DNA from 2 places in the Shewanella sp. N2AIL genome. Region 1 is predicted to be linked to the other one. Evidence: predicted binding sites of a transcription regulator. Region 1 holds the regulator's gene; the other holds the start of a gene.
What was found. The regulator sigma-54, encoded in region 1, starts transcription at its own class of promoters, with help from an activator protein. The targets are predictions, from matches to a motif close to GTTGGCACGNNNNTNGNNT.
Positions count from the first base shown of each region.

Region 2: a site for sigma-54 is predicted at 2,820-2,838, ahead of MO387_RS01265 (DUF3192 domain-containing protein). Genes of this name have one in related genera too.

Region 1 covers NZ_JALBYT010000011.1:86,436-91,977, reverse strand. The annotation lists gene kdsC (3-deoxy-manno-octulosonate-8-phosphatase KdsC) at 1-140, shown strand, start outside; gene lptC (LPS export ABC transporter periplasmic protein LptC) at 137-697, shown strand; gene lptA (lipopolysaccharide transport periplasmic protein LptA) at 684-1,238, shown strand; gene lptB (LPS export ABC transporter ATP-binding protein) at 1,235-1,966, shown strand; gene MO387_RS08780 (RNA polymerase factor sigma-54) at 2,074-3,552, shown strand; gene hpf (ribosome hibernation promoting factor) at 3,581-3,868, shown strand; gene ptsN (PTS IIA-like nitrogen regulatory protein PtsN) at 3,871-4,314, shown strand; gene rapZ (RNase adapter RapZ) at 4,311-5,165, shown strand; gene MO387_RS08760 (HPr family phosphocarrier protein) at 5,152-5,427, shown strand.
Region 2 covers NZ_JALBYT010000001.1:271,797-277,338, reverse strand. The annotation lists gene MO387_RS01280 (DUF962 domain-containing protein) at 1,025-1,330, opposite strand; gene MO387_RS01275 (GNAT family N-acetyltransferase) at 1,314-1,961, opposite strand; gene MO387_RS01270 (DUF2789 domain-containing protein) at 2,111-2,344, shown strand; gene MO387_RS01265 (DUF3192 domain-containing protein) at 2,356-2,763, opposite strand; gene MO387_RS01260 (hypothetical protein) at 2,928-3,311, shown strand; gene MO387_RS01255 (Zn-ribbon-containing protein) at 3,311-4,084, shown strand; gene syd (SecY-interacting protein) at 4,240-4,890, opposite strand; gene queF (NADPH-dependent 7-cyano-7-deazaguanine reductase QueF) at 4,950-5,542, shown strand, end outside.

The DNA of each region.
Region 1 (5,542 bases):
CCGATGGTCATCCCTATGTTCGTCAGCACGCCCACTTTGTGACTACGCTCAATGGCGGCCACGGTGCCTTGCGTGAACTCACAGATCTATTGCTACTCAGTCAAAATAAATTCACTTCGGCCCATGGAATGAGTATATGAGTCGTGTGACACTCGCGATTATCGCTTTTTTTGGAACGGCATTAGTGCTTTATTGGCAAGTGCAGAACAAACACAGCGGTGATACCGATAACAGAGTAAAAGATCAAAATACCCCAGATTTCATCGTTGAAGATCTGCGCAGTGTTGAGTTCAATGAACACGGGCTAGTCAATAGCCGTGTGACGGCGAAACACATGGAACATTATGATTCAACGAATCAAACTTACTTTACTCAACCTGTTTATCTTGTTTATCCAGACCAAGGTAAAGCACAATGGCAACTCAGAGCAGATCAGGGCAAGCTAAACAAGGAAACGGGCAAGGTTGTATTAGAAAACAATGTTATTATTGATGCCATTAGCCCAGAAGAACCGATCCAGACCTTGTCCACCAGTTATCTGGAACTCGATCTCAATACGATGATAATGACCTCTGACCGCACCATTTACGTCACAGGGAAAGATTTTAATATTCAAGGCCAAGGCCTTTATGCCGACCTCAACGCGCAAGAAGTGCAATTGACCAGTCAGGTAGTAGGAACATATGAAGCAAAATAACGTATTACTTGCCAGCCTAATGCTAATAATGAGCATGAGCGCCTTTGCTAAAGTCGACGACCTGAAACAGGAAGTCAAAATCAAGGCTGTGAGCCAAACGGCAGATATCAAGAACAACCAGATCATCTTCTTTGGTCCGGTTGAAGTCACCCAAGGTTCGATTAAAATCCATGCAGATCAACTGCGTGCATTTTCTGCCGAAGGTGAAAATAGCAAAATTTTAGTGGCCACAGGTAACCCTGCGACGTACAGCCAAGTATTAGACGATGGCCGTCCAGCCTCGGCGAGCGCGAAAGAAATTCGTTACGATATGGCGAGCCGCACCCTGACACTGAAAGGCCAAGCTTCGTTAGATCAAGCAGGTAGCCAAGTGACGGGTAATGTGATCCGCTATAACATCATCCAGCAAAAATTGATTGCAGAAAGCACAGGTAGTGGTGACGATCGCGTGATCACTATTATTCAGCCAGAAAGCTATCAAGATGATGCCAAACCAGACGCGCCAGCGGATAAACCTGTGAAAAAGCAGGACTCTAAATGACCCAAATCACCCTAAGAGCACAAAATCTGGCGAAGAGTTATAAGAGTCGCCAAGTGGTTAAAGACGTCAGTCTGACGGTAAAAACCGGTCAGGTCGTTGGCCTACTCGGCCCAAACGGTGCGGGTAAAACCACCACCTTTTACATGGTCGTCGGTCTGGTTAAAAGCGATAAAGGCCACATCTTTATCGACGATGATGATTTAACCGCAGATCCTATGCACCTGCGCGCCCGCAAAGGCATAGGTTACTTGCCGCAGGAAGCCAGTATCTTCCGTAAGCTGACCGTCCATGACAACATCATGGCCGTACTGCAAACGCGCAAAGAATTGAAGAAAGAGCAAAGGGAAGAACAACTCGAGCATCTGCTCGAAGAATTCCACATCACCCACATCCGTGACAGCCAAGGCATGTCATTGTCGGGGGGCGAACGTCGCCGTGTCGAAATTGCACGGGCGTTAGCAGCAAATCCTAAGTTCATTTTGCTCGATGAACCCTTTGCGGGTGTCGATCCTATTTCAGTTATCGACATCAAAAAGATTATCGAACAGCTCAAAAGTCGTGGCCTTGGCGTGTTGATCACAGACCACAATGTCCGCGAGACATTAGATGTGTGTGAACATGCCTATATTGTGAGTCACGGAAACCTGATTGCCGAAGGAACACCTGCAGAGATCTTAGACAATCAGCAAGTTAGGGCTGTGTACTTAGGTGAACAATTCAGGCTATAGTTAATCAAGCGGAGCCAATGAAGGCAATTTGTGCCAGCATTGGGCTCCACTCAAGATGATAACAAGCGACCTCATCCAACAATAATAACGTAGGGATCAGCGGTAACATGAAAGCGTCACTCCAGCTCAAACTGGGTCAACAGTTAACCATGACGCCACAATTACAACAGGCCATTCGTCTGTTGCAACTGTCGTCATTAGAACTGCAGCAAGAGATCCAGCAAGCCTTAGATTCTAATCCCCTTCTCGAGCTGGAAGAGGATCAATTCGACGCCACTAAAGACCCTGTAAACCAAACGCTTTCCGATACGGATTTCAGTGAATCGAGCACTCTGCCGCCAGAGAAAGACAGCTCCACCATAGACACGGCAGAGTCCTTAACCAAAGAATCCATGCCCGACGAACTCCCCATGGACACCACCTGGGATGAAGTGTTCACCGCCTCCCCTAATTCTGGCCCCGGTGGCAGTCGTGAAGATGATATGCCCTTCCAAGGTGAGACCAGTGAAGGCTTGTATGAGCACTTAGAATGGCAAAAAAACCTCACGCCGTTTTCTGAAACCGATTTAGCCATTGCTACCGCCATTATTGATGCCATCGACGATCAGGGCTATCTCACCCAAAGCACTGATGAAATCCTCGAAGCTATGGGTAATCCTGAGGTCGAACTCGACGAAGTCGAAGCCGTACTCAAGCGCATTCAACATTTTGATCCCATTGGTGTGGCCGCCCGCGATTTAAGCGAGTGCCTGCTGATCCAACTGTCGCATTTCGCCGCTGACACTCCCCATCTAGAAAATGCCCGCATGTTGATCAAAGATCATTTAGATCTGATCGCCGCCCGCGATTTTAGATTGTTGATGCGTAAGACTAAATTAAAAGAGGATGAATTAAGGGACGGCATCGCGCTTATCCAAACCCTCAATCCCCGCCCAGGTTTATTGATTACGCCCAACGATGACGAATACGTCATCCCAGATGTGTCTGTGTCGAAGAAGAATGGCCGCTGGGTGGTTGAACTTAACCCAGACTGCATGCCAAAAATCAATGTAAATCAACATTATGCATCGATGGCGCGCAGTACTAAAAACCAAGCCGATAGCCAGTTTATTCGTGGCCATCTGCAAGAGGCTAAATGGTTTATCAAAAGCCTAGAAAGCCGTAACGACACTTTACTTAAAGTTGCGAATTGCATAGTGCAATATCAGCAAGGTTTCTTCGAATACGGTGAAGAAGCCATGAAACCTATGGTGCTTAACGATATTGCCGAAGCGGTAGAAATGCATGAGTCGACCATCTCACGGGTGACGACACAGAAATACATGCATACCCCTAAGGGACTTTTTGAACTAAAATACTTCTTCTCTAGCCACGTCGGTACTGACGATGGTGGGGAGTGCTCATCCACAGCAATCAGAGCCTTCATTAAGAAACTGGTTGCAGCGGAAAACCAGAAAAAACCATTGAGCGACAGTAAGATGGCACAACTTCTGGCAGAACAAGGGATCAACGTAGCCCGCAGAACCATTGCGAAGTACCGAGAGGCTATGCTCATTCCGCCTTCTAATCAGCGTAAAAGTTTATAACCTACAGTGGATATCGGAGGACGTTTCTATGCAAATAAACCTGAGTGGACACCATGTCGAAATTACCGAATCGTTACGCGCATATGTAGAAGAAAAGTTTTCAAAACTTGAACGCCATTTCGAACAGATCAATAATGTGCACGTTGTGCTCAATGTCGAGAAAATGCAACAGATTGCCGAAGCGAGAATAAATCTTATCGGTGGTGAAGTTTTTGCTACTTCAGAGCATGCTGACATGTATGCCGCTATAGACGCCCTGATTGACAAGCTTGATCGTCAGGTTATTAAACACAAAGAGAAGTTAACAAAACACTAATAATGGAACTTTGTACCATACTGCGGCCGGAGTGCACTACCTGCGCCACTCCGGGCAGCAAGAAAAAGGTACTGGAACTCATCAGCGACTTAGTCGCTGCCCAGTACCCGACCCTCTCATCTCAAGAGATATTCGAAAGCCTAGTGGCGCGCGAAAAGATGGGGAGCACAGGTATAGGTAACGGCATCGCCATTCCACATGGTCGACTAGCCGATATAGATCAGCCCATTGCCATACTCATTAAGTGTGAAGAGCCGATAGCATTCGATGCTATCGATAAGCAACCTGTTGATATTTTATTTGCACTACTGGTGCCTGCTGACCAATGTCAGCAACACTTAAGTACCTTGTCTTGCATGGCCGAAAAGCTGAGCGACAAGCAAATATTAAAGCAATTACGCAAGACGCATGATGAAACGGAACTCTATCAGGTAATCACTGGATGAAACTGGTCATAGTGTCGGGCCGCTCAGGCTCAGGCAAATCTGTCGCCCTAAGGGTACTCGAAGATCTCGGCTATTATTGTGTCGATAACCTTCCCTTGCCCTTAATCGGCACTTTGCTTGAGCAACTCAAAGGCAGTAACGATCTCGTCGCCATCAGTGTCGACGTGCGTAATATGCCTGAGCAGGATAAAGTCTTAGTGAAGCAACTCGCGAGCCTGCCTCCTGATACTGAGTTAACCAGCTTCTTCCTTAACTCCAGCGATAAAATTCTGCTCAAGCGTTACAGCGAAACCCGCCGTTTGCATCCTTTGTCGAAGAGCCAAGTCTCTTTGCAAGAAGCGATAAAGCTGGAAGGGAAGCTGCTCGAGCCTATGTCAAAACTGGTCGATCACTACATAGATACGTCGAATCTGAATATCTATGATTTAAGCGATCAAGTGAGACAAATTCTGCTCGGCAGCGTCGATAAAGAGTTAGTGATTAACTTCGAGTCCTTTGGCTTTAAGCACGGTATGCCAACCGAAGCCGACTTTATGTTCGATGTGCGCTTCCTGCCTAACCCACACTGGGAACTGGCGCTGCGTCCATTGACTGGCTTAGATGAACCCGTGGCTGAGTTCTTAAATCGTCAACCACTCGTGAATAAGTTCATCTGGCAAATCGAAAATTTACTGGAAACTTGGCTGCCGCATCTCGAACGCAACAATCGCAGTTATTTAACTGTGGCGATTGGCTGCACCGGTGGACAACACAGATCGGTTTACGTCGCAGAGCAATTGGCTAAACGCTTTAGTAACGGTAAACATAAAGTTTATGCCCGCCATCGAGAGCTGAATAATGCCAAAGCTTGAACGTCAGATCACCATCTGTAACAAACTGGGATTACATGCCCGTGCCGCCACTAAGTTGGTGGTACTGGCATCCGAGTTTGATGCGACCATCACCTTAATACAAGGCGATAAACAGGCATCCGCAGCCAGCGTGCTCGGCTTATTGATGCTTGAGACTGGCATGGGTAAAACCATTAAACTTATCGCCGAAGGCCCAGATGCTGAACCCGCTTTGGATGCCATTTGTGCCTTAATCGACGCTAAGTTTGACGAAGCCTGTTAGTTTGATTTCATACTCAGCGTTCCACACAGGCACTCAGATTAGTACACCTCACATTTAGCACTGCTGATTTGTGCAGTTCACATCTCGTTTCAAAAGCTTGGCGACACATTTGTCG
Region 2 (5,542 bases), on a different contig from region 1:
ACGGAAGATGGCAATTCGAATCAAAAGTAAGCAAAACGCTAGATGTCTCCCCTGAGGACTTATGCATAAACCGCTATCGCTCAAAATTCGACAAGCATTCGGCGCATGACCAGAACACAGACAACACAGAGAGTAAATCATTGGGCAATAAGAGAAGTAGGACTGGTGAACATGCTTTACGGTGAGAAGTCTTTAAGCAGAGTTAAGATAAAGTCTGTGTGAATAGCGTTATAGCTTGGCAAAGCCAGATTAATGCTGAAAATGAACCAAAGAAAAGGGCGCAACTAAAGTGCGCCCCATTTATCCTTTGTAAGCCGTCCTGCTCGATTTGTGCTCCCTGCACCATCCATGCGTCTGCTTGCGTCCTGCGTCGTCCCTGTAATCCCTTTTCGTCCCTGTGTATCAAACTTACGTGAGATAACACTCAGTCCCTTGACCTGTAAATCCTTTTTACAGAGCCTGTCACTTCCTATGACGTATTCCTATTGCATCCTGCAAAATTTATTTTCCATAGATTAGTACAAGCTGTTCACCCTTATACTTTATCCTTATCTCGACACATCCTGTTTCGAGTTCATGCTTAATCCTTAAGCGTGTCCTGTATTCTTCCTGAAATTCATCATCCTGACGATACAACTCACTGTCCCTAATCATCCTTGAAAAGCAATCCTGCTTTTCCTTAGCCTATCCGAGGCGAATGACAGTTTTCCTACCGTCAGCGATTTCAACCTTGAAATCTTAATTCGTTGCTTCTTGCGTCCCTTTGGCCTGTTTCGCTTTCCTTGCTATCCATTTGCTTTGGCCATGAGTGAATTCTACGTTAACCGCAACTTTTTTGTTCGGCTCAAAGAACGGACTACAAAATAAATTACAGTTGAACAGAAGGTAAATAATTATAAGTTAATGATTATAATTAAAATTAAACGCAACAGAACAAAAAACAATCAAAAATAAAACATTATGTCCTACAGCGTTTGTAAGCGATCTCTCACACGGGCATGGGCATCTCACTCGGACGGCTTTTTTAACGCTTAAAAAAGCCGCTGATCATCTGAGCAAACATCACCCAATCAGCCATTAAACTGTAAAAGGGATACTGAAATGTCGCGGGTCGATTCTTCTCAAATACTAAGTGTCCCACCCACGCAAAACCGTAGCCAACGACCGGAATAAACCAACATAGCCACCAAGCTTGTGAAACCAAGGCAATGCCAATCAGCAGCAGGACTAAGCAACTGCCAACAAAGTGTAATTGCCGGCAAGTCGGGTGCTGGTGTTGGGATAAATAGAAAGGATAGAAATCGGCGAACCGTTTATAAGAGTGAGTCATCTTGTTGAACCGAATAGAATAATAACTGACCATGGACACTGCCGATATTGAGCTCGCCTAAAGAGACAAAGTCATGCTGGGTAAATAACTGCAGATGGCTCTCTTGAGCGACAAACACACCAATGCCATCCAAATCCGGCTGCTCATCACACCAACTCACTACCGCTTGCACTAACTTATGTCCGAGTCCTTTGTGCTGCTCGTTCGGTGCAAGGGCGATAAACTGCAAAATACCGCAGTGCTTACTGGGTAAGAGTTCGACAATACTGGACTCTTTTTTCATCAACGCTTGGGTCGATTGCCAGCCAGTACCTAACAACATCTTTAAGCGCCAATGCCAGTAACGCCCTTCTCCCAAAGGCACTTCTTGCGTTACCACACAGGCTAAACCAACCAGTCTTTCATGGTCGAACAAACCTATGAGTGCTTGTTTTTGTTGCCATAACGTATTGAGTTCTTCGCGGATCGCGGCGCGCAGTTTTTGCTCGTAAGCGGCTTTATCTGAGGTAAAAAGTGAATCGACAAAAAAAGGGTCATCATGGTAAGCGTTATAGAGGATAGAGGCGGCAATGCGTAAGTCTTCCGCGGTCAAATAGACTGCACGGCAGTCTTCCAAGGTTTCATTGTCCATTATTAGTATTCCTTGACTTAGCTCACACTTTTTATGAGTAACAATTAATTTACCAAGGAAACGGAAAAGTGCAAATTTTAATCATAGATTGCATTTTTCAATCAGGCGCTTACTCTAAACGAAGGCACTATACTGAAAAGGAAACAATGATGGATACAACTCCAGTAGACCTAAGCCACTTATTCGAGCAACTCGGTTTAGACAGTAGCGATGAGGCCATAGCGCAATTTATTGCAACCCATGATATCGACCATCACATCCATCTAAGCCAAGCGCCCTTTTGGACCCCAGCTCAAAAGAGCTTTATCATCGAAGGCCTAGAAGCTGATGCCCTCTGGACTGAGCCCATTGAGCAACTCGATACTCAGCTACGTAAGCTATAAAACTCGCAGGGTTAAATTTTACTGTAAGCCGTTTCACCCCAACCCACTAAGGCATTGTTGCTCAGCACGATAGGTGTGCATTCGTCCTTAGTGGTTTTTCCATCGCCATTATTGCGCTGGGTACGATAAAACAACACTAAGACTTCTTTATTAGATTCACCTTGTTGAGCACTTTGTTGAATGTAGGCTTCACTAAAATCAGCGGTGCCCATTAAGATCATCAATTGGTCTTTGGGCATCCCTAAACTCAGTTTTGTTAAGTTCGTGCGGTTTTTATCCTGCACTTTCTCCCATGATGCGCTGCTATCCCAACCCGATTCGCCATCACCGACATTGACCACACAGCCGCTAAGACCTAAGCTTGCAAGCCCTAAAAAAGTGATGGCGATAAGTTTGTTATTCAATTTATGGTTAATCATGTGACATCCTGTGTGATTATTATTGTTGCTTGAAAAAGCGATTTAGGCAGGACAATAGGCAAAATAGATGCCAAATGACAACACACTGTTTTTAAATGAAAAAACTTACACGTTCTTTTGAGATGGGTTTAACTCATTCAACAAATTAAGGAATTTTGCTAATTATGAGTCCACTTGACCAAGTATTAGCGGCTGCACGTTCGCTCGAAGCCTGCGGTAAAGTACCGAGCCTTGCCTTAATAAAAACCCGTTTAGGTAGCAGCCTACCTTTACCGATATTGATCCAAGGCTTACAGCAATTTAAATCTATGCCTAAGGCGGATCGTGAGCGTTTAGCAGAGTTACAAGCCATCAGCCCGACAATCGAAGCCGCTGCAACTAACGATACCTTGACGCTTGCGCTGCTTGCCGAGCGTCTGCAGATACAACAGACGCATTTTGAGCGTCATGCTGAGCAGCAAAAAGCAGAAATCATGCAATTAAAAAATGAACTGCTTGAACTAAAACAACGCATCAACTTATTAGAATCCCAAGGAAAAACCGCTTAATGTTTGTCACTGAACTGCGCTTCGAATGCTTCGCCGACACCACTATCTCTGCCGCCGAAAAAGCCATTAATCAACTCCTCGAAGCCTATCGAGCTAATGGCCAAATCTTAGGGCGAGAATTTGCGGTCGCCTTTAATGACGGTGAGTTTAGAGTGCGTTTACTGATGCCAGAGAAAAGCAGTTTAGCGCATAAATATCACAGCCCTTGGGTTAAAAAAGCCTTAGCAGAGTTAACCGACGCTAAGCTACTCGCGCCGCGGGAAAAGTTTATCGGTCAGGACATTAATTCTGAGGTCAGCAATACCGACACACCGAGCTGGCAACTGCTGTATACCAGCTTTGTACACATGTGCTCGCCCCTGCGCAGCGGCGATAATCTATTGCCCATTCCTTTATATCGACTCCCAGCAACCTTTAATGGCGATCACAAACGCATTATCCGTTGGCAGACCGAATGGCAAGCGTGTGACGAGTTACAAATGGCGGCGGCCACCAAAGCAGAATTTGCCGCACTTGAGGAATTATCAAGTCCAGACAGTGATTTATTTCGCAGAGGTTGGGATTTGCGCGGCCGTATCGAATATCTCACTAAAATCCCGACTTATTACTACTTATACCGCGTCGGTGGCCAAGATTTAGCCTCAGAAAAAGCGCGGCCTTGTCCACGCTGTGGTAGTCATGATTGGAAACTCGATGAACCTTTATTGGATATGTTCCACTTTCGCTGCGAGCCTTGCCGCATAGTATCGAATCTGTCTTGGGATCATCAGTAACATCATTTTATCCCGCCAAAGACCTCAACCTAAGAATCAGCCATGCTTAGGTTGAGCGTTCACGCTCAAACTCAGTGTGGTAGAGCGTTCACACTCTGGCTAAACGTGGTTGAAGGCTAAGAGCTCGCCGCAAGATAGCGTCAAGCTCCCGCCAACTAGCGTTTACCGAAGAGGTTTTGCCACATACGTTTAAAGCTGGCAAAAATCCCCGGATGTTCTAATGCGGGCATAGGCAGTTCTTCATGTTTAACGGGCGGTGCTATCCGTGGTGATAACGCCCCAATAAATTCCGCTAAACTTGGCGACAGTTGCTGGGTGGGGATCTCACCGGGAAGCTCTATCCACACGCTGCCATCACTGTTGTTGATGGTGAGCATTTTATCGCCCTCATCTAACAAACCGATAAACCACGTCGGTGGCTGCTTGAGTTTTTTCTTCATCATCAGATGACCGATCAGGTTTTGTTGCAGGCAGGTAAAATCATCCTCATTCCACACTTGCAGTAACTCACCCGTGCCCCATTCTGAGTCGAACAATAAAGGCGCAGAAAAATACTGACCGTAAAAATGATTGATTTCTGGCCATAAAGTCAACTCAAGCGCATGCTCAACATTGGCAAAACTGCCTTCGACTTCGCGTTTAACCGGCTGCCAAGAAACGGCTTGATCAAGATCAGCATGAAATTCGCCTTGAATACACACAGAAGCCTCACCCTGTGGGTAATAACGCGGTAGTTCACCTAAACTCGTTAGGTAAGCTTGATGGTAGTTTTGCAAAAATTTATCGAGTGCAGGCAGACAAGACACTTAAGCACAATCCAATTTCAGGTATAATGTGCGCCTATTTTGACATGGAAACAGTATTGATGACACAGAATCACGATCCCTATAGTGATGCGCAAGCGCTTGTTGGCCTGACTTTAGGTAAAGCCACAGACTATCAAGCCGAGTATGATGCGTCGCTGCTGCAAGGGGTTCCACGCTCACTAAACCGTAATGCTATTGCACTCACTGGGACGTTACCGTTTCATGGTGCCGATATCTGGACGGGTTATGAGCTGTCTTGGTTAAATGCTAAAGGTAAGCCTATGGTGGCCATAGCTGAATTTCATTTAAGCTATGAAAGCCTGAACCTGATTGAGTCGAAATCGTTCAAACTGTATCTCAATAGCTTTAATCAAACCAAGTTCGATAGCATAGATTCACTGCAAAAGACCTTAGTAGCAGACTTAAGTCAATGTGCTCAAGGTGATATTAGCGTTAAAATCATCGAACCAAAAAGCTTTGGCATTCAGCGTATTATCGAGTTACCAGGCACGTGTATTGACGATCTCGATATTGAAGTCAGCGATTATAGTTTTAATCCTGATTACTTGGAAAACAGCACGGACGATAAGCAAACGGTTGCGGAAACGCTTAATTCAAACCTGCTGAAATCCAACTGTTTGATCACTTCGCA